Linked DNA regions of Bryobacter aggregatus MPL3. The protein of the gene in region 1 interacts with the protein of each later gene in a pairwise test. Links are inferred from orthologs where the notes say so. Each region holds a gene or a part of one and is shown in the gene's direction. Other genes may lie near its edges. The genes, in order: M017_RS0113395 and mobA.

Region 1 (9,943 bases):
ACGGGCCAGGTAACGATGTTTGGCGGCTTTTTCGATAGCGTACTCGATCGCTATTCCGATCTGGCCCTGCTCATTGGCCTGCTCGTGTACTACGGCAACATCAACCGCCCTCTTTACGTGGTGTTGACTGCCATCGTTATGATGGCCAGCGTCATGATCAGCTATACGAGAGCCCGCGCGGAGAATACGATTCCGCAGTGTAAGGTGGGCTTCCTCGAACGGCCCGAGCGGGTTGTGCTGTTGATCATCGGCGCACTTTTCGATCGGATGGCTCCGGTGCTGTGGATCGCCGCGATTCTCGGCAACCTGACGGTTGTCCATCGCATGATTTTTACCTACCAGGAAGCAAAGCGTCTCGAAGACGCGCAAACCCGCGTACCGTCGGCCTCCAACGTCGCGGTCGGGCACTCATCCCTCTAAAACAACAATTGCCGTAACGTGCGTCCGGGTGTGACTGAACGAGACGTGGATGGAGTCCACCGCTCTGCTATTGGCCAGTTGCGCCGCGGAGCCATGGAGCACCATCCGCGGAGCGCCGCTCGGCGACACCGTAATCTCGAAATCACGCCAGGACATGCCCGTGGTCCAGGACGCTTGCAGTGCCTTGAATGCTGCTTCTTTGGCTGCAAATCGAGCCGCAAAACGCTCGATCGAATTTCCTTTCCCTTCGCAGAACGCGATCTCGCCCGCAGTAAAAACTCGATTGAGAAAACGTGGGCCAAACCGCTCAATCGAGTCGCCGATGCGCGCGCTTTCTTCCAGATCAATGCCGATGCCGAGAATCATAAAGTAAGTCGTTTCAGAGACAATCGAAAACTGCCCCGTACTTATCTTCGCAGGGCGCAGGAGCAACCATGCGCACAGACATTGTGCATTCATGCCGGCACGGTAGACTGAAGGCTTCATGGGGACTTTGAGTTTTGCCGCTGCCCGGCGCGCGGTGCTCGATCGCGTTGCAATTCCAGGAGCGATTGCGACCGAGTCGGTGTGGCTCACCGATGCGATGGGACGGGTTTGCGCAGAAGACATCGGATCGGATCGGGACATGCCGCCGCTACCGCGCAGTCTGCGGGACGGCTTTGCGGTACGTTCGAGCGATCTGCCCGGAAGGTTGACGGTCGCTGGGGAGATTCGCGCCGGCCAGATGCCCACAGAAACTCTCGTGGCGGGCACGGCGGTCTCCATCATGACGGGAGCCGTGATTCCAGACGGGGCGGATCAGGTTGTGATGAAAGAGCATGTGACGCGGGCAGCCGATCGCGTCGAAACCTCACGCCCCGGAGTGGCAGGCGAATGGATCAGCGCCGCCGGGAGCATGGCGCAGTGCGGCGAGGTGGTGCTGCCTCATGGGACCCGGATTGGCGCCGGAGCCATCGCGATGCTCGCCAGTGTCGGCAGAACCCAGGTGAGCGTCCTGCGGCAGCCCGTAGTGAGAATTCTCGCGACAGGTGACGAAGTGGTTGAGATCGCGCGGCAACCCAATGCGACCGAGGTGCGGAATTCCAATTCCTGGGCCCTCGCCGCCGATGTCAAACGCTTTGGCGGCAGACCGGAGATCTTGCCGATTGCTCCCGATGACGAGACGGTCACCCGGGATCTGATCGAGTACGGGTTGAAGGCAGATCTGTTGCTGATCAGCGGCGGGGTGTCGGCTGGGGATTATGACTTTGTCGAATCCGCATTGTCGCAGTTGGGGGCCGAATTCTACTTCACTGAAGTTGCCATCCAACCCGGCAAACCGACCGTATTCGGCAAGGCCAGGGGAACCTATTTTTTCGGGTTGCCTGGCAATCCATTGTCTACGCTTGTGACCTTTCGAGTCTTTGCCGAGGCGGCACTGGCCCGGCTCTGCGGTGTCGCGGAACCTGATTTTCAATTGAGCCGGGCGGCGCTCCGCTCGCCCTACCGCCATCGTCCCGGACTCACTCGCTTTCTCCCCGGCAAACTGAGCAACGAAGGGCGCAGTGTCGAAGTATTGCCCTGGCAGGGATCTGGCGACATTCCAGCGCTGGTGAGAGCCAATTGCCTGGTGGTGGTGGACTCCGAACAGGAGGAATGGGCCGCTGGAGACAGCATTGAGGTGATTCCCGCATGAGCAAGCTGAGCCATTACGACGAAGCCGGCAGCGCCAGGATGGTGGATATTTCCGGCAAGAGCAGCACGGTGCGCACGGCGCGCGGGCATGCGTTTGTCAAAATGCCGGCGGCAGTGCTCGCTGCGCTCCCCCACAATCCGAAGGGAGATCCGCTCGAGGTGGCCCGCGTAGCCGCCATTCTCGCGGCAAAACGGACCTGGGAGCTGATTCCCCTCTGTCACCAGATCCCGCTGGCGAAAGTAGATCTGGAATTTGGTATCGAAGACACAGGCATACGCGTCACTAGTGCAGTAGCATGTACTGCTGGGACCGGTGCCGAAATGGAAGCGTTAACCGCCGCAGCGATTGCCGCTCTGACCATCTACGACATGACCAAAGCCCTTGACAAAGGGATTGAGATTACGGACCTGTATTTGCTGAGCAAGAGCGGAGGGAAGAGTGGTGACTATGAGAGGCCAGGAAATGATTAGGAAATTTCGAGGTTGGATTGCGATTGCCGTGGTCGCTTCCGTCGCAGGTGTCGCCATCTGGGCACAGGATGATGTCATCCGAGTCACAACGCTGAATATCGTCGCCCCGACTGTAGTGAAAGACCGCGATGGAAATTTCATTAATGGTCTCGATGTGAAGGACTTTGTCCTGCGCGATAACGGCAAGGCCCAGGATCTGCGTCTGGACCAGTCCTATGTGCCGATCTCGCTCGTGCTGGTGATCCAGCGCAGCGCCTCCACCGAGCCCGTACTGCCCACCGTGCAGAAAATCGGCTCGATGATCACTCCGTTGATCATTGGAGATCGTGGCGAGGCGGCGATCGTCACCTACGATCACCGGATCGAGCTGAAACAGGATTTTACGAACGACACCGACAAATTCAAAGCGGCCCTCGACACGCTACGCCCTGGTTCCCAGACGCGGGCGATGTCCGATGCGGTGCTCTATGCCGCTCGCATGCTGAAGAAACGGCCCAAAGATCAGCGCCGCGTCATCGTTCTGGTGAGTGAGACGCAAGAGAGCGGCAGCACGGCACATGTGAAGGACGCACTGCTCGAAGTGGAGCTGAACAACATCCTCGTTTACTCAATCAACATGTCGCGCATCATGAACAAGATCATGGCCAAGCCCGGCTACCCGCGGCCCGATCCCGTACCGCCGAGTGCGCGGCCCCTGCCGGCAGGGATGGCGAACAATCCAACGACTCAGGCGCAGATGGGCGGGATGAGCGGCAGCTTCGGCAACATCATTCCTCTGTTCCAGGAAGTCTTCACCGCCTCGAAGGCAATCTTCATCAGCAACCCGCAGGAACTCTATACGCGGTATACGGGGGGCAGTGAGTATTCCTTCCTGAACCTGCGCGGATTTGAGACCGCCGTACAGAAATTAGGCGAGGAACTGCAAAGCCAGTACCTGTTGAGTTACAGTCCGTCCAACAAATTGGAAGGCGGCTGGCATGCAATCGAGGTGGAAGTGCGGCGCGGCGACGCGACGGTGAAGACGCGTGGCGGATATTGGATGGCGGCACGGGTCAACTAAAATACAGGAAGCCATGCGCTTTCTGCTTTATCTTGCCTGTCTGAGCTCTGCCTTTGCGCAGAGCTCTGTTGTTGATCTGACCATCCTGCATTACAACGATTTCCATGCCCGGTTGCTGCCTTCGGCACAGGGCGTCGGTGGTGCAGCTTACCTGGCCAGTGCGATCAAGCAGGAGCGCACCCATTGCCCGCGTTGCGTGTTGCTGAGCGCTGGCGATAGCGTGCAAGGCACTCCGGTTAGCACCATCTTTCGCGGCTTACCCGTCTTTGAGGTCCTACGGCCCCTGGGAGTCGATGCCTTTGCCTTGGGCAACCATGAGTTCGACTACGGCTACGAGCGCATCAACGACTTCATGGCTGCCTCCGGACCTCCAGTATTGGCGGCAAACTTCCTGACGCCGGAAGGCCGTCTTTTCACCGACCAGGCAAGCGTCATTCTCGAGCGCGACGGCCTACGCATCGGCATCGTCGGCGCACTGATGCAGGATCTGGTTCCGAGCCTGGAGCCCCCCTCCAAGCTGGGCGCAAACCGCATGACGCCCACCCTTGAGGCCCTGCGTGCGGAAGCGGCGCGGTTGCAGGGCAAGACCGATATTCTAATTGCGCTGGTGCATCTGTGGAAAGAGGGCTGCGATCAGATCGTACGGGAGTTGCCGGAATATGCGATTACCGTCTCCGGCCACGATCATGGCGGGCTGCAGCAGATGTATCGCGCCGACGACCGGGTTGGCGTTCGCGTCCGGAGCTATGGCTCGGAGTTGGGACGGCTGGATCTTCGTTATGACAAGGCAACCCGCAAAGTAGTCAGCGCCGAGTGGAAGCGGATTCCGATCACGACAGCAGCTTACCAACCGGACCCCGAAGTCGCCAAGCTCGTGCAGAAGTGGGAAGACAAGGTGAAGGCCGTTGTCGATACGCCGATCGGGAACAGCGCCGCGAAGAAGAACAAGGAAGAGACACGCCTGTGGATCCAACAGGTGATGCGCGACAAGACTGGGGCTCAGTTCGCATTGATGAATAGCGGCGGGGTACGCGATCTTTTCCCTGCCGGCCGCATCCATGCACGCGATGTCTGGAATATCATGCCCTTCGATAACATGCTGGTGACCGCCCGGGTGCCGGGACGGCTGCTTCCGGATTCGATCCGGGGGGACCAGCAGATCGATCCTGCCAAGCTCTACAGCTTCACCACGATTGATTTCCTGGTGGAAGGCTGGCGAGTGGGTGCCGATTCCAAGATGAAGGAACTCGGCTCGCTGATGCCGCTGGAAGGGCCCTTTCTCCGCGACGCCATGATCGAATGGGTCCAGTCGAAGCAGACCGTGGAATAGAAGAGAGCACCACCCTGCCTCCCTTCTCCAATCGATTTCCCTGGCGAGCTTCGCCGAACCGCATTGCGCAGCAACTCGCGGCCAAAAGCCGGCCCCGGATCGATCTGTCCATTTCGAATCCCACCCAAGCCAGGCTCGCACTCCCCGATCCCTTCTCGATGAGCGCTCTGGGCAGCGAGGGCTATGCACCAAGCGCCACCGGGGCCGCCCACATGCGCGAAGCCGTGAGCCGCTATTACGCAGAAGAGTTTGGTAGCAGCGTCCGAGCCGAGGACGTGCTGCTCACCACAAGCACAAGTGAGGCCTACAGCTACTGTTTCAAGATGATCGCCGAGCCCGGAGCGACCGTCCTGCTCCCGGAGCCATCCTACCCGCTGCTGCGCTTTCTGGTGGAAGCCGAAGGCCTGGTGGCAGCCAGCTATCCGCTGCACGAAGCACATGGCCAATGGATTCTCGATCGCGAACGCTTGCTTGCCGCCTGCGATACCTCGACACGCGCCGTGGTGGTGGTGAACCCGAACAATCCCACCGGGCATTTTCTATCGAGTGAGGATGCCGCCTGGCTCAGCGAAGTGGCAGGCGAGCAGTTCTGGGTGGTCTGCGATGAGGTGTTTGCCGACTATGCCTGGGGCAGGCAGCCCAGCCAGTCGCTGACGCAGTTGCCGGTGACCAATGTGCTCTGTCTCAGCGGACTCTCGAAGATCTGCGCGTTGCCGCAGATGAAGCTGGGGTGGATCGTGATGCCCCCGGACGAAGCGGTACGAAAGAACCTCGAGTTGGTGGCCGACACCTATCTTTCTGTGTCCAGCCCCATCCAGGAGGCGGCGGTCCGCTGGCTGGAGCGGAGAGCCGAGTTCCAGTTGCCCATCCGGGAGCGGTGCCAGGCCAATCTGGCCACGATTCAGGCGAGTGTCCAGGATACGGCTTGGGCCCTGCTGCCCGTCGAGGCGGGATGGGCCGCGATTCTCCGGGGCCCGGCCAGCATGGATGAAGAGGATCTGGTGCTGTCGCTCTTGGAGCAAGGCATCATCGTCCAGCCGGGCTTCTACTACGATCTTCCCTTCCCTTGCAGCCTCGTTCTCAGCCTCCTGACGCCACCTGAGGACCTTGTGACCGGGCTGGCCACTATGAAGTCTTCTTGAAGATCAGGATGTGCTGCCAGGGTAAGTCTTCATTGACCGTATCCAGCACAAAGCCCTCATCCTCCACTTCCAGCTTTGCTTCCTTGACGCTCATCTTGTGCTCCGGGCGAATCGGAACATAAGGATCTTCCTTGCGGTATTCAAGCAGGATCAAACGCCCGTCATCTTTCAACGCGGCTCGCAAGTTCGAGAGCATCACCTGGGGATGTGAGAACTCATGATAGACGTCCACCATGAGAATGACATCGCAACTCTTGGCAGGGAGCTTGGGATCTTTTTCATTCCCAAGCACAGGCTCCACATTGGAGATCTTCTGCTGGCGCATTCTCTTCTTGAGAAGCGACAACATTTCGGGCTGAATGTCGGTCGCAAATACCTTGCCCGTGGGCCCCACAACAGGCGCAATCCGGAGCGTGTAATATCCGCTTCCTGCCCCGATATCGGCAACCACCATGCCCTTTTCCAACTGCAGCAATTGAATCGCCCGGCTAGGATTTTCTTCGGCCTCCCGCTCATCTCTTTCGAGCCAATTCGCGCCGCCCATCCCCATGACTTGCGCAAGGCGTCTGCCCGATTTCGGATGCTGAATCTGAGCGAAAAGAGAGGTGCTAAAAACACAAAGGAGAAGAATTGGAGCGAGAATCTGTCGTCTAGGCAATTGCCAACACCCCCCAAAGTGAATTACGCTCATACCGAGTAAGATGACACAAGTTGAACCACAGTTCCATTCCCGACGATTCTTTCTGACAGCGACGAGTGTGGCTGCGGTCCTGCAATTTGGCTGCGCAAAAGATGCACTCGAGACCGATGCCAACATCCAGCGGGCGTCCAAGACATTTAAGATGGGCGAACGCGCCAGCGTTGGCTTGCTCACCTATAGCGTTCTTGAGTCTACTTACTTCACGCAATTGGGCGATCAGGGAAAAGTACGGCTGGCGGAAAAGAGATTTCTCGTCATTCGCCTTTCCATTACGAATGGCGGCGGGAAGGAAGCAGAGATCCCACTCTTCCGGCTGGTTGATAACCAGGGAGTGGAGACTCCCGAGTTGCAGGAAGCGGAATTTCTCTCCGGATGGTTTGGCATCATTCGCAAAGTTGGTCCGACGATGACAGAAGAAGGACGCATCCTTTTCGATGTCACACCCAAGAACTACAAATTGGAAGTGAGCGACGGCGGCGAAACCGGCAAGGAGCAACTCGCATTTATTGAAATCCCGATGGACTTCGATACGGCCGAACCCATCCCCGCCGCAGGTCAAGGCATTCCGTCTGCACCAGCCGCGCAGAAATAAAAACTGATCCAGTTGTCGGCTTGCTTGAGTTGCCGCTTCAACTCGAGCTTACCTGATTTCTCCGGCAGCACCAGCCGCCGGTCATGCTGCATCAGAAGTAAATCGGGCGGGTTCTCGCCGAAATATTGGAGGCAGTTGAGATACTCGGCCTCTGCCTCATACGGCGGATCGACAAAAACGATTCCCGGAAAAGGCCGGGAGAGCGCCGCCCGTACTTTCTTGGCGATCACGTTGGTGCGCTTCTCGATGCCGAGACTTTTCAAGTTGGCCCGCAGCGCTTCGAGCGCGAGGCGGTCGTGCTCGACAAACGTCACCGAGGACGCGCCCCGGCTGAGTGCTTCAATACCAACGGCGCCTGAGCCCGCATAGAAATCGGCAAAGGGCACGCCTTCCAGTTGGGGCGCGATGGAGCTGAAGAGCGATTCCCGCAACCGGTCAGGTGTGGGTCTCGTGGCCTCGCCCTTGGGCGCCATCAATTTTCTACTGCGGAATTCTCCCGCGATCACTCTCATCGTGTTCTAACCCACCTGCCCCAGGCCGTAACGGCGCTGCCAATTCTGTTCGAGATACTGCAATGCATTGCGGTATCCCTCTGTCCCATTTTCCCGTTCGATGAAGGCGCGTGCCTCTTCGCGGGCCATTTCGAGGATTTCGCGGTCTTTGAGGATGTGTGCAAAGCGCAATTGCGGGAGTCCGGACTGCCGCGTGCCAAAGAATTCCCCGGGCCCGCGGATCTCAAGGTCGGTCTCCGCCAGCCGGAAGCCATCGCTGGTTTGCACCATCGCGCGAATCCGTTGCTCACTCACTTCATTCAGCTTTCCCGTCACCAGGTGGCAGAAGCTCGCATGCGCCCCCCGCCCCACCCGGCCGCGCAATTGGTGCAACTGGGCGAGGCCAAACTTCTCCGCATTCTCGATCACCATCACCGTTGCGTTGGGAACATCCAAACCGACTTCGACAACGGTTGTCGCCACCAGAACATCCACCTCATGATTTTTGAACTGCTGCATCACCGCATCCTTGTCCCCGGAGCTCAACTGGCCATGCAAGAGCGCGACACGGAACCCGGAGAAGATCTTCCCGGAGTGCATCTCAAACATCTTTTGCGCGCTCTTGAGATCGGGCGAGTGCTCCGAATCGTCCACGAGCGGATAGACGATGTAGGCCTGCCGGCCTTGCACCAGTTCTTTGCGAACCGCCTCCCAGACACTCTTCGCCGCAGTCGCCGGAGAATGCTTCGTGATGACCGGCTTGCGGCCAGGCGGCATCTCGTCGATCACACTGACGTCCAGATCGCCGTAAATGGTCAATGCGAGCGTGCGAGGGATCGGCGTTGCCGTCATCACCAGCACGTCAGGGGCGAGGCCTTTCTGGCGCAGGAAGAGGCGCTGCAGCACGCCAAAGCGATGTTGCTCATCGATGATCGCAAGCCCTAATTTTGCGAACTCAACGCTCTTCTCGAGAATGGCATGCGTGCCCACCACAATCTGCACATGCCCCTCGGCGATCAGCTTCTTCACCTGCTGCTTCTCGCGCGCCGTTTGTGAGCCCACCATCATCGCGACGTTGTAGCCGAGGCGGCGGAAGAACTTCTGCATCGACAAGTAGTGCTGCGTCGCCAGGATCTCCGTCGGAGCAAGCAACGCCACCTGGTAGCCATTTTCCACCGCAATCACCGCAGCCTCGGCAGCCACCAGCGTCTTGCCGCTGCCCACGTCCCCTTGCAGCATGCGGTTCATCGGGTGAGGCTGCGACATGTCTGTCGCGATCTCCTTCAAGGCCCGCAACTGCGCCGCTGTCGGCTTGAAGGGCAGCATCTGCTTCACCCGCTCGCGGATCTTGTCAGTGAGTTGGAAGGCGATTCCCGGACTGCGCTTCACCTCGCGCTGCTTGCGCAACAGCCCAAACTCCAACCAAAAGAACTCTTCAAAGATCAGGCGCATGTGGCCCGGAGAGCGGCGGCTATTCAGCGCATCGAGATTCAGCTCCGTCGGCGGCTCGTGCACCTCGTGCAGGGCTTTGCCAATGCGCGGCAAACGGAAGCGCGTGAGGATGTCAGCGGGCAAGGCATCATTCAGTTCTCCGGTCGCCTCCATTGCCCGGCTGACAAAGCGCCGGATCTGCTTGGTGGAGATCTTGCCGATGGATTCATAGATGGGGACGATGCGGCCCATGTGGAGCGCGAGTTCCGGATCGCCCTCCTCGGGAAGCACTTCGAACTCGGGATGGGCAAGAAAGACGCGGCCCCCCTGGAAGTCGAACTCCGCCTTCCCAAAGAGCGCCAGACGGAGGCCAGGGACAATCTCGCTCGCCAGATACTTCGCGTTGTACCAGCGCGCCTGGAGACGATTGCCCTGCTCGTCCTGAAGCTCGGCTTCAAAGAGGACTTGCGATCCTTTGCGCCAGGTGCGCGTACGCGTCGAGGCGACAATCGCAAGCAAGGCCCCGCTCTGCCCTTCCCGGAAGTGTTTGAGCGGCAGAAAGCGGCTCCGGTCCTCATAACGGAATGGGGGGCAGAATAAAAGATCCTCAACGGTTTCGAGCCCCTTGGCCC
Region 2 (9,674 bases), 2.3 Mb from region 1 along the record:
CATGCGGGCTTCCAGTCGGCCAAATATTTATCTTCCATCCAGGTGGCGAAGGATTCGTTGAGCCAAATGTCATCCCACCAGGCGCTGGTGACCAGATCGCCAAACCACTGGTGGGCAAGTTCGTGGGCGGCGGTGCGGACATAGTTCCGCTGGCGGATGATGCTGTCCGCTTTGGGGTCGGCAAGCAGAATGTTCTGGGCGTAAGTGATCAGCCCCGGATTCTCCATGGCGCCAAACCCGGAGGTGTCGGGGATGGCTAATTGATCGGCTTTCTCGTAGGGATAGGGAATTCCAAAATACTTCTCGTGACGATTGATGATCTCGGCTGTGACCTCGGCTGCATATTTCGCTTCGTCTTTGTGGCCACGCGGAACCACAATCCGCACCGGAACTTGTTTCTCGCCGGCAAGACCTGCCGGAACATACTCAAAGTTGCCGACAGCAAAGGCAATGAGATAACTGGGCAATGGCGGCGTCGGGCGGAAGCGCAGAGTGCGCTGGTTGCCGGTGGTCTGGTCCGATTCCGGGTTCGTATTGCTGACTGCCGACAGGGAGGCGGGGAAGTGCAGCGTCAGTTGCCAGGGCGTTTTGTACTGCGGCTCATCGAAACAGGGAAATGCGCCCCGGGCGTCACTCGGCTCAAACTGCGTAAAGAGATACCAACTGCCGTTGTCGCGCTGGCGGAAGATACTCGAACTGGATTTCGATGAAATCAGCCCGGTGTAATGAATCTGGAGTTGGATCGTTCCGGCGGGTAGGGGGCGTGGGAAGCTGAAACCAACGAAATCTTCACCTCCCGGAATGACTTTGGCCGGGATGCTTTTTCCGGCGAGGATTACTACCGCTTTCTGAATGGAAAGGTGGTTCTGATGCAGCCACAGGGTGGAACGGGGCTCGGCCAGGGAGATCTCGATCTCGATGGAAGCTTCGAATTGCTCCCGCTCCGGGTTCAGGGTGAGTTCCGCCTGGTATCGCTGTGGAAAGGCTTTTTGCACTTCTCCAAGCCTGAGCTTCGGTGGCGCCGCATCCAAGGCAGTCAGAACCAGAAAGAGTAACGCCAGACGGATGCCCATGGATTCATCTTAGGGCCTGGGGACGAAGGGCGCCCCCAGATGAGGAGTCTTTAAGTTATCCTTCCATAGGCATGGAAACTGAAAGCGTCCACGCAGTTCTCGTGCGTCTGGTCCGCCATCCGTGGCGGGAAATCGTTCTCCGTTGGAACTGGAAATCGGCGGTCACCAGTGCATTGATTCGCGCGGTGATTTTTTTTGTGGCGAACTTATCGGCGGGGCGGGCGGCTGCGGTGGGAGCGATGGAAGCCGAGTTTCTCTGGCGCTTTGCCGTGGCGGGCTTTGTTGGCAGTATCATCCAGAGTTTACGGCGAGCGGAACCCTTATGGCAGGCGACCTTGATCACTGCCGTTGTCTTGCCGCTGTTGAATCACAGCATCGAGTTTCTGGTGCATTACACCCGTGGGACGCCAAAGTTGATGACCAGTATTCTGGCAAGTGTCTGCTTCACGGTGATCGCGATGTTATTCAATGCCTATGCGATGCGGCGTGGGGCGATGATTATCGGCAAAGAGGGGCGTCCCCTGTGGCGCGATCTACTCGATATGCCGCGCCTGATCTGGGGCTTTCTCCTTTGGATTCTTCGGATTCAGCGCTCCTCCCAGAGCTTGTGATAGCGGCCCATCCAGTAGGGAAGCAAGAAGATCGTTCCGTCGTCCTCTGACTGGCCTCCATCGCCGCCGTCGAGCACAAAAGGATTTCCATTCCACTTGATCACCTGTCGCTCATCGGGCGGAATCCACTGGGTGGTCTGTTTTTTATCGAAGCGGTCTAACTTTGCCTCGAGCGGTAGATCCTTGCGCCAACTGTTTTCGACAGTCCACGTGGTGAGGTCAAGCGGCAGGCGCTGGAGCGTGGCAATCGATTCCTGCCGGAGCGTTTTGTTTTCACCTCGGACGATCTCGTAAATTGTGTTCCAGAGCGGATTCTTTTCGCGACGGATATTCTCGAACCAATCGTCCAGTGCTCTGCGAATGGCTGTATTGTAAGTCGGATTCTTGCCATGGAGTAGGAGCGGGTAGAAGCTGAGCATGGCGAGTTCTTCATCGGAATAGTTGATTTCGACGCTCCGGGTCTTGAGTTCTCCTGCGATTTTGAGATAGCCGAGGTCCTCGGCGACCTTTTTCAACTCGCGATCATAACGGGCATCGCCCGTGACATGTCCGGCCGTGGTGAGAAAACTCAACAACTCGATGGCATTGAGTGGCGAATCGCTGCGGCCCTCGCCATTGAAATAGTCGGGGGACCACTTACCCCAACGAGTTGGCTTCCCATTGCGGTCAATGAGGTAGTAATGATTTTTGAGTATGAAATCAATCATCCGGCGGCAGGTGGCTTGTAGCTCACTGCGCAACGGACCGGGAGGGAGGAGATCCCAGCCAATGGAGAAGATGAGAAAGTGGCCGACAATCTCATCGGAACTGGTGTCGGACTTCCACTGGTATTTGCCGTCCGCGCTGGGATACCAGACACCGTCTTTCGGCTTCGGGTCTTCAGTTCTGACATAGGTGCGTGCCGGATAACCAGGCACGCCGGTAATCTTTTCAAGAAAGAGGATGGCGCGAATGGCTCTCTCCGCGCGGCGCAGTGCTTCGTTGCTACCTGTGCTTCGATACTCGAAGAGGTTGGCTGCGGCGTACATGGCGGTCCAGAGGCCGTCGTTGTCGCTGGATGTCGGTTTGCCCTTCGGGGAATCGGCGATGAAGCCATACCGATCGTGACGGCCCGCAATTCCTTGGTAGTGACGGGCCTTGGCTTCGAGTGTCTGATTCTCAAACCAAATCTCGCTATCGCCGCAACTGGTATGAACTCGAATTCTCCCTGGTTGCGGTTCCGAGATCTGATGTACTTGGTCGCAAGGCAGAAACCGTTTGCTGTGAAAAAGCCGGCCGTTCCGGGTCACTCCGCGCACTGCGATCTTCCAAACCGAGGAATCCGAGGCAAGAAAGTCTGCCTTGGTTGCAGGCACCACGTTTGCTTGTGGAAACTGTTGTACCCGAACTTGCGGAAACGACGGCAATTGGAGAACTGTAGCGCCCAATTGGAAAGAGACCAGCAAAAGATAGATTCTCAGCACATGATCAAGATACATTAAATTTCAAAGATTTCTAGCGAAGACTGTTGCCGTTGAGACACTTGCATCCAGCCTTGAGAAGACGAACAATAGAGAGAGTAGGTTTACTGGTCGTTGGTAAGCAACAAGGAAAAGATTAGGGATGAAGGTACTCATTGCCGATGACAGCCTAGTCAGTCGGCATATGTTGGAAGCCACTGTGAAGAAATGGGGTTACGAGCCAATCGTTGCTTGTGACGGAAAAGAGGCTTGGGATCTTCTTCAAAAAGAAGGCGCTCCGCAACTTGCGATTCTAGATTGGGTGATGCCTCTGCTCACCGGGCCGGAGGTGTGTAAACTCGTGCGCCAACAGCAGCGCGAGACCTACACCTATATGCTTCTGCTTACGAGCAAGAATCAGCGGGAAGACCTGATTGAAGGCATGGATGCCGGCGCCGACGACTATATTACTAAGCCCTTTAATCATCATGAGTTGCAGGTACGGTTGCGTGCGGGGAGACGCATTGTGGAACTCCAGGCGGAACTGCTTGAAACACAAGCAAAATTGCGCGACCAGGCAACCCACGATGCGCTGACAAAGGTTTATAACAGGCATTCTATTTTCGAGGTGCTCGAGCGGGAATTACGGCGCGGAGAGCGCGATCAAATGCCGATTGGTGTCGCCCTGCTCGATATTGATTTTTTTAAGTCGGTGAATGATACCTATGGGCATATTGCGGGAGATACCGTTTTAACCGAGGCTGCCAGACGCATTAAAGCTTCAATCCGGTCTTATGACTCGATTGGGCGCTATGGGGGTGAGGAGTTTCTCATTATCCTGCCGGGCTGTGATGAGGCCTGCACGCGGAGCCAGTCAGATCGCATTCGCCGTGCCTTGGCAAGCGAGCCGATGCCGATCTCTGAAGATGCGCATCCCGATACTTCGCTTGCCTTGACCGCAAGTTTTGGCAGCACGACTGCGCTCCCAGGGATCCGGGCAACCCCTGAATCCTTATTGCGCGTGGCGGATGAGTGTCTCTATGAGGCAAAGCGCGCCGGGCGCAACCGGATCGTATTTCGATCTCTGAGTAGTGAGGCTGGGGCTCCGGCGGGGGTTTAGTGTTGGCCGGCGTTTTGCGCAACGGTGAAGTGGCTGAGCGTTCCCGCATACTGGGAGAGGCCGCGGTAGATCGATTCCGCAATCTTCTGCCGGTACTCGGGTTTGCGCAGTAAGGCTTCTTCTTTCGGGTTACTCAAGAAGCCAATTTCACTCAGAACGCTTGGCATTTGTGCGCCAATTAAAACGATAAATGGGGCCTTGCGTACGCCGCGGTCTTTCGAGACAATCCCCGCTTTTGCGGAACCGGCTTGTAAAGAACTTTGTACTTTGCTGGCGAATTCGCGTGACTCATCGATCTTTTCTTTCAATGCAATCTTCTTGATCAGATCCCCAAGATCGGAGACGCCTCGTCCGCTGGATGCATTCTCACGCGCTGCGACTTCGAGCGCTTCCGGCGAGGAGGTGAAGTTCAGATAGTAAGTCTCGACGCCGGTGGCCGCCTTGGCGGGCGAAGAGTTGGCATGGATCGAGATAAACAGATCGGCATGGTTCTGGTTGGCAATGATGGGACGCTGGTCGAGAACGATAAAGGTATCGTCCTTGCGGGTGTAGATCACTTCGCTGCCTAGGCCATCTTCGATGAGGGTTCCCAGCCGCTTGGCCACGTCCAGGACGACATCTTTTTCAAGCAGACCGGTGATCCCGATACTGCCGACATCGTGGCCGCCATGGCCTGCATCGATCACCACTTTGCCGATCTTCAGTCCCAGCACCCGTGTCAGCGACTGCTTGCCAGAACTGGTGCGTGTGGCGGCGATGGCGGGTGAGATAGGGCGGGAGGCGGTTTTGGCCGGCATCGCACCCTTCAATTCGAGCGTCTGGATTCCGGTGACGCGATAGGGAAGCTGGGAGGTTTCGACGCGCGGGAGCCGAAAGGCGGCGGTGCTAAGCAACGGCGGATCGGGCATGCGGAAGCCACCCCGGTAAGGCGTTGCGACGTTCCGGGCCAGTACGGTTGGGACAGGAGGCGGGGCATCGGCCAGAGGATTGCGCAGGCCCGATTCTTTGTGCGCGCTGCGCAGCTCGACGACGAGCCGGTTGGGGTCCTTGGCCACGATGGTTCGATACTCGATATCAGAACGGAGGAGATCGAAGACCAGGCGGGTGACGCCTTTCTGATTCTCGGCCACACGGATCTGCTTCAGCAGCTTGTCGTTGGTCGAGACGGTCTGGATGGTGCGATCCGACTTTCCGGAAAGCATCGGAACCGTATCGCGGAAGTCAATGAAGACGCGGCTGGGGTTTTCGATGCGGTCGGATTTGATGTCAATGACCCCATTGACCGCGATCGTCACGCGGGTGAGCTGGTCAAGGCTGGCAATCTGAATTGCGGTGACGCTGCCAAGCTTGGATTTTGCCTTCTCCTGCGCATTCCCGGCCACGCAGAGGAGCAGCGCTGCAAGAGTTTGGATGGTAGCTTGGGTCCGCGGCATTGCTTCCTAAGGGATATGAAGGTGGATCCGGCCATCGGCATCGATGACCTGCTGAATTTTGGGCTGAGGCTTCTCAACGGGCTGAGCAGCAACCGCTGGAGCTTGTAATTTCTTGGAATCGCCGTACTTCTTGCCGACCTTATAGACATAATCGATCGTCTCCGGGTAGGGAGGGATCCATCCATGCTTTTTGACGGCTGCTTCTCCCGCGTTGTAAGCGGCGAGCACCAGGCGATCATCATCGAACTTGGTTTTGAGATAACGGAGAAACTTGACGCCTCCCTCGATATTCTGACGGGCATCGAAGGCATTGAGCACGCCCAATTGCTTTGCAGTGGCCGGCATCAGTTGCATGAGACCCATGGCTCCCTTGGGAGAGAGTGCGTATTGGTTGTAATTACTCTCCACCTGGAGGACGCTTTTCACGAGTAAGGGGTCCACGCCGTGATTGGCGGCGCTTTGCTCGACGAACTCGTCAAAGTCAGCCCGGCCAGTTGCAACCGGCTTGGCGGGACGGGTGGCCGCGGAGGATTGTGTGAAGGCTTCGAGCGAGGGCACTTCCTTCGGCAGGATCACTTGGGAACGAACCAAACGGCCGCTTCCGCGATCTACGCGTACTATAGTACGAATCGCCGCTGCGTCCACTCCCCAGCCGGGAAGACCCGCAAGGCAAAAGCACGCTACGCTGAAACAAAAGCGGCTCATTTTATTCCTCCTCATCATAACCAAAAACTCTTTTTGAATCAATGAATTACTCTCCAGCCTTCATTCCGTACCGCGATGTGCGAGCGTATTTGCTTGCCGGAGGAGCCAGCCGGCGCATGGGGACCGACAAGGCCGTCCTGCCATTTGAAGGGCAACCGCTGCTGCTGCATCTGGCGAAAGTACTGGCTTCCGTGGTGGCAGATCCGCGGCTTTTGGCCCCAGCCGGACGGTACGAACAATTCGGTTTGCCAGGGCTCGAAGACCGCCGGATGGGCTGCGGACCGCTAGCGGGAATTGAAACAGCGCTCCTCGATTCCGATTGCGAATGGAATCTCATCCTCGCTTGCGACATGCCCTTTGTCACTGCGGAGTGGCTCACTACGATGATCGAGGTGGCACTTGCCAGTGAGGCGACAGTCCGCTGCATTTGTACGGGCGAGAATCCGCTGTTGGCTCTGTGGCGGCGGAGTGCTCTTTCTGAGGTGCAGGGCGCGCTGGATGCAGGAAATTTCCGGCTCCGTGATCTCTTAGAGCCTCTGAACGCGAAAAAACTCATTCCCCCAGACCCGCAAATCTTGGCAAACTGGAATCGTCCCGAAGACTTGCCTGGATATCCAAGCGAAGGAAAAGCGAATTTTGAGCGTTGAAGGCTTCCCCTACTACATTGAGTTCCGGCACGTTTTTAAGACGTTCGATCGGCCGATTTTAGTCGACACAAATTTTTATGTTCCTGCAGGAGAAACGGTCGCCATTATCGGACGCAGCGGTGTGGGCAAGTCCGTCAGCTTGGCAACGATCATGGGCTTTCTCAAACCCGACGAAGGGCGTGTCATTGTCGGGAATCGGGATATTACCTTCTTTGATGAAGCAGAATTGCGCAAAGTACGGAAGAAGGTCACGATGGTGTTCCAGTCGGGGGCCCTTTTTGATTCCCTGACTGTTGGCGAGAATATTCTGTTTTCGCTCGAGTTGCGCGACGACTACGACATGCAAAACAAAGAGGATGTGGTGGACGGTCTCCTCGACATGGTGGAACTGCTGCCATATAAGGATTCCTATCCGGCCGATCTTTCTACCGGACATCGCCGTGCTGTGGCGATTGCACGGGCGCTTGCCGCGCAGCCGGAATGCGTTCTCTACGACGAACCGACAACGATGGTGGATCCGATCATGGCGCATCATCTCGCGATGTTAATGTTGCGGCTGAAAATGCAGTTGCGCCTGACGAGCGTTGTGGTGACTCACGACCTCGAGTTAATGCGTACGGTGGCCGACAAAGTCGTGTTTCTGAGCGAGGGAAAGGTTGCTTATTTCGGTCCCGTCGAAGGGCTTGAGGAATGTAACGACGAGCTGATCCAGGAGTTTTTAAAGCTGGACCGGATCAGCTAGCCGTACGAGCTTTCCACGTCTCAAAGGCAACTGGGAGAACGGAGAGGACAAGAATCAGCAAAATGACCTTGTCGAAGTACTTCTGGATGATCGGAATTCCACCGAGCAGATAGCCCATCGTGGTGAAGAGCAGAACCCAGCCGATGCCACCAAAGATGTTGAAGGAGAGAAAGCGGCGGTAGCTCATTCGGCCCACTCCCGCCACAAAAGGCGCAAAGGTGCGGATGATGGGGACAAAACGAGCGTAGATGATCGTCTTTCCGCCGTGCTTCTGGTAGAAGGCTTCCGTCTGCTGGAGGTACTTTCGCTTAAAGAGGCGGCCGTCGGGCCAGCTGTAGACGGCCTTTCCAGCCTGATGCCCCAGATAGTAGCCTGTCGCATCGCCCACGATGGCCGCGACGATCAACAAGCTATTGACAAGCAGGTAGTCGAGCTTTTCGGCTCCACAGAGCACACCAACGATGAACAAGAGACTATCGCCGGGGAGAAAGAGCCCGATAAGCAGTCCGGTCTCCGAGAAGATGATCGCGAAGAGGGCCAGGTAGCCAGGCCATCCGGTGAGCGTGCTCTCAAAGAGAGCACGCAACTTCTCGGCACTGATCAGGGTCTTGATCAGCTCAATCAACTGCTGAATGGAGTCCATCAGTTGCTGTAGCTCTGCGCGATCCGTTTCTTTGCTGCTTCGTCGATTTTGATCTGACCGTCGCTAATCATGCGCTTGACCAGAGTTTCTTCAAAAATATCGGCACGCTCGGCGGCCTTGCGGTTCTTGACGATGTTGACGAACTCAGCGCGGCGCGGCGGGAAGAGATTCATGTCAGCGGGCTTGTGTTCGATGACTTTGACAAAGAAGAACTTGCTGTCCACCGAGATTGGGCCCAGCAATTCTCCGGTCTTCTTCTGGAAGGCTTCTGCCAGCGTCGAGGCTGGGCCGAGACCATCGGCAAAACCCTGACGGTTGAATTCCTGAGTGGATTTCACAGGGGTACCGAATTCCTTTGCGATCTTGGCGAGATCGCCATCGGCGGTCTTCATGAGCTCTGTTCCACGATTGCGGAGATCGCTAACCTTCTTGTTGGAGGCCGCAATGCGAAGGTTCGCCATGATGACGTTATGAACTTCAGCGAGGGTGGCTGGGCGCTTCGGGATCACCTGATCGACCGAGAGGATGATGATCCGATTGGCGTCGATGGTGATGGGATGTGTGAATTCGCCGACCTTCAGAGTGCTTACGGCTGAAAAAACTTCCGGCTTGGCGCCTATATTTCCGAGGGGCATGTCCGAACTTTTGTATTCAAACTTGACGGCGGGAATGTTGAACTTCGCCATGGTTTCGTTCGCGCGCTTTGGGTTCTTCTCGAGGTCGCTGTGGAGGTCGTCGGCAAACTTGCCAACGCCGGCGCTGCTCTTCTGGCGCAGAATGTCGGCGGTGAGGGGAGCCTTGATCTCCTCAAAGGTGCGCAGGCCTGCCGGTTGACGTTCCAGAACTTCAATGATGTGGTAGCCAAACTCGGTCTTGATCGGGGCGCTGATGGTTTTCAGAGGACCGACGAAGGCGTAGTCGTCAAAGCCTTTGACTGTTTGCCCGCGGGTGATGAAGCCAATGTCGCCACCATTGTCCTTGGATCCAGGATCTTCGCTGTACTTCTTGGCGAGGTCTTCAAACTTGGCGCCGGCTTTCAGTTCTCCAGATACCTTGATAGCGAGCGCCTTCATTTTGGCGTCTTCGGCCTCTGGTTTTTCTTTGGTTTTGAACAGGATATGACGGACGTGCGAGCGCTCCGGCATCCGGAAGTTCTCGAGGTTCTCGTTATAGGCACGCCGGACCTCGTCTTCCGTGACTTCCATCGAGGCCATCACCTTGGCCGTATCGATATTGTACAGGGTGACAACACGGGATTCCG

What was found.
Region 2: the proteins of M017_RS0113395 (region 1) and mobA interact in binary tests that used the Escherichia coli proteins (3 or more experiments, as listed by UniProt). The link is inferred for Bryobacter aggregatus MPL3 from one-to-one orthologs.

What each region holds. Positions count from the first base shown.
Region 1 is NZ_JNIF01000003.1:2,862,612-2,872,554, reverse strand. What follows is about bases 1-2,999. They hold M017_RS0113395 (molybdopterin molybdotransferase MoeA), read left to right. Parts: upstream 1-904; coding sequence 905-2,095; downstream 2,096-2,999. Other genes in these bases: M017_RS0113385 (VWA domain-containing protein), read left to right, coding at 2,558-2,999; moaC (cyclic pyranopterin monophosphate synthase MoaC), read left to right, coding at 2,092-2,565; acpS (holo-ACP synthase), read right to left, coding at 409-906; M017_RS0113405 (CDP-alcohol phosphatidyltransferase family protein), read left to right, coding at 1-420. In the rest of the region: more of M017_RS0113385, read left to right, coding at 3,000-3,625; M017_RS0113380 (bifunctional metallophosphatase/5'-nucleotidase), read left to right, coding at 3,639-4,955; M017_RS0113375 (pyridoxal phosphate-dependent aminotransferase), read left to right, coding at 4,925-6,097; M017_RS0113370 (class I SAM-dependent methyltransferase), read right to left, coding at 6,081-6,641; M017_RS0113365 (DUF4352 domain-containing protein), read left to right, coding at 6,799-7,389; 16S rRNA (guanine(966)-N(2))-methyltransferase RsmD, read right to left, coding at 7,353-7,901; ATP-dependent DNA helicase RecG, read right to left, coding at 7,908-9,943. UniProt on the Escherichia coli protein: Catalyzes the insertion of molybdate into adenylated molybdopterin with the concomitant release of AMP.
Region 2 is NZ_JNIF01000003.1:523,499-533,172, reverse strand. What follows is about bases 5,496-8,225. They hold mobA (molybdenum cofactor guanylyltransferase), read left to right. Parts: upstream 5,496-6,422; coding sequence 6,423-7,028; downstream 7,029-8,225. Other genes in these bases: M017_RS0102875 (VTT domain-containing protein), read right to left, coding at 7,763-8,225; M017_RS0102880 (ABC transporter ATP-binding protein), read left to right, coding at 7,018-7,770; M017_RS27330 (lytic transglycosylase domain-containing protein), read right to left, coding at 5,683-6,267; M017_RS27335 (N-acetylmuramoyl-L-alanine amidase), read right to left, coding at 5,496-5,676. Also shown: M017_RS0102915 (M1 family metallopeptidase), read right to left, coding at 1-1,073; M017_RS0102910 (hypothetical protein), read left to right, coding at 1,145-1,684; M017_RS0102905 (hypothetical protein), read right to left, coding at 1,660-3,147; M017_RS0102900 (GGDEF domain-containing response regulator), read left to right, coding at 3,287-4,243; more of M017_RS27335, read right to left, coding at 4,240-5,495; more of M017_RS0102875, read right to left, coding at 8,226-8,413; M017_RS0102870 (peptidylprolyl isomerase), read right to left, coding at 8,413-9,674. UniProt on the Escherichia coli protein: Transfers a GMP moiety from GTP to Mo-molybdopterin (Mo-MPT) cofactor (Moco or molybdenum cofactor) to form Mo-molybdopterin guanine dinucleotide (Mo-MGD) cofactor.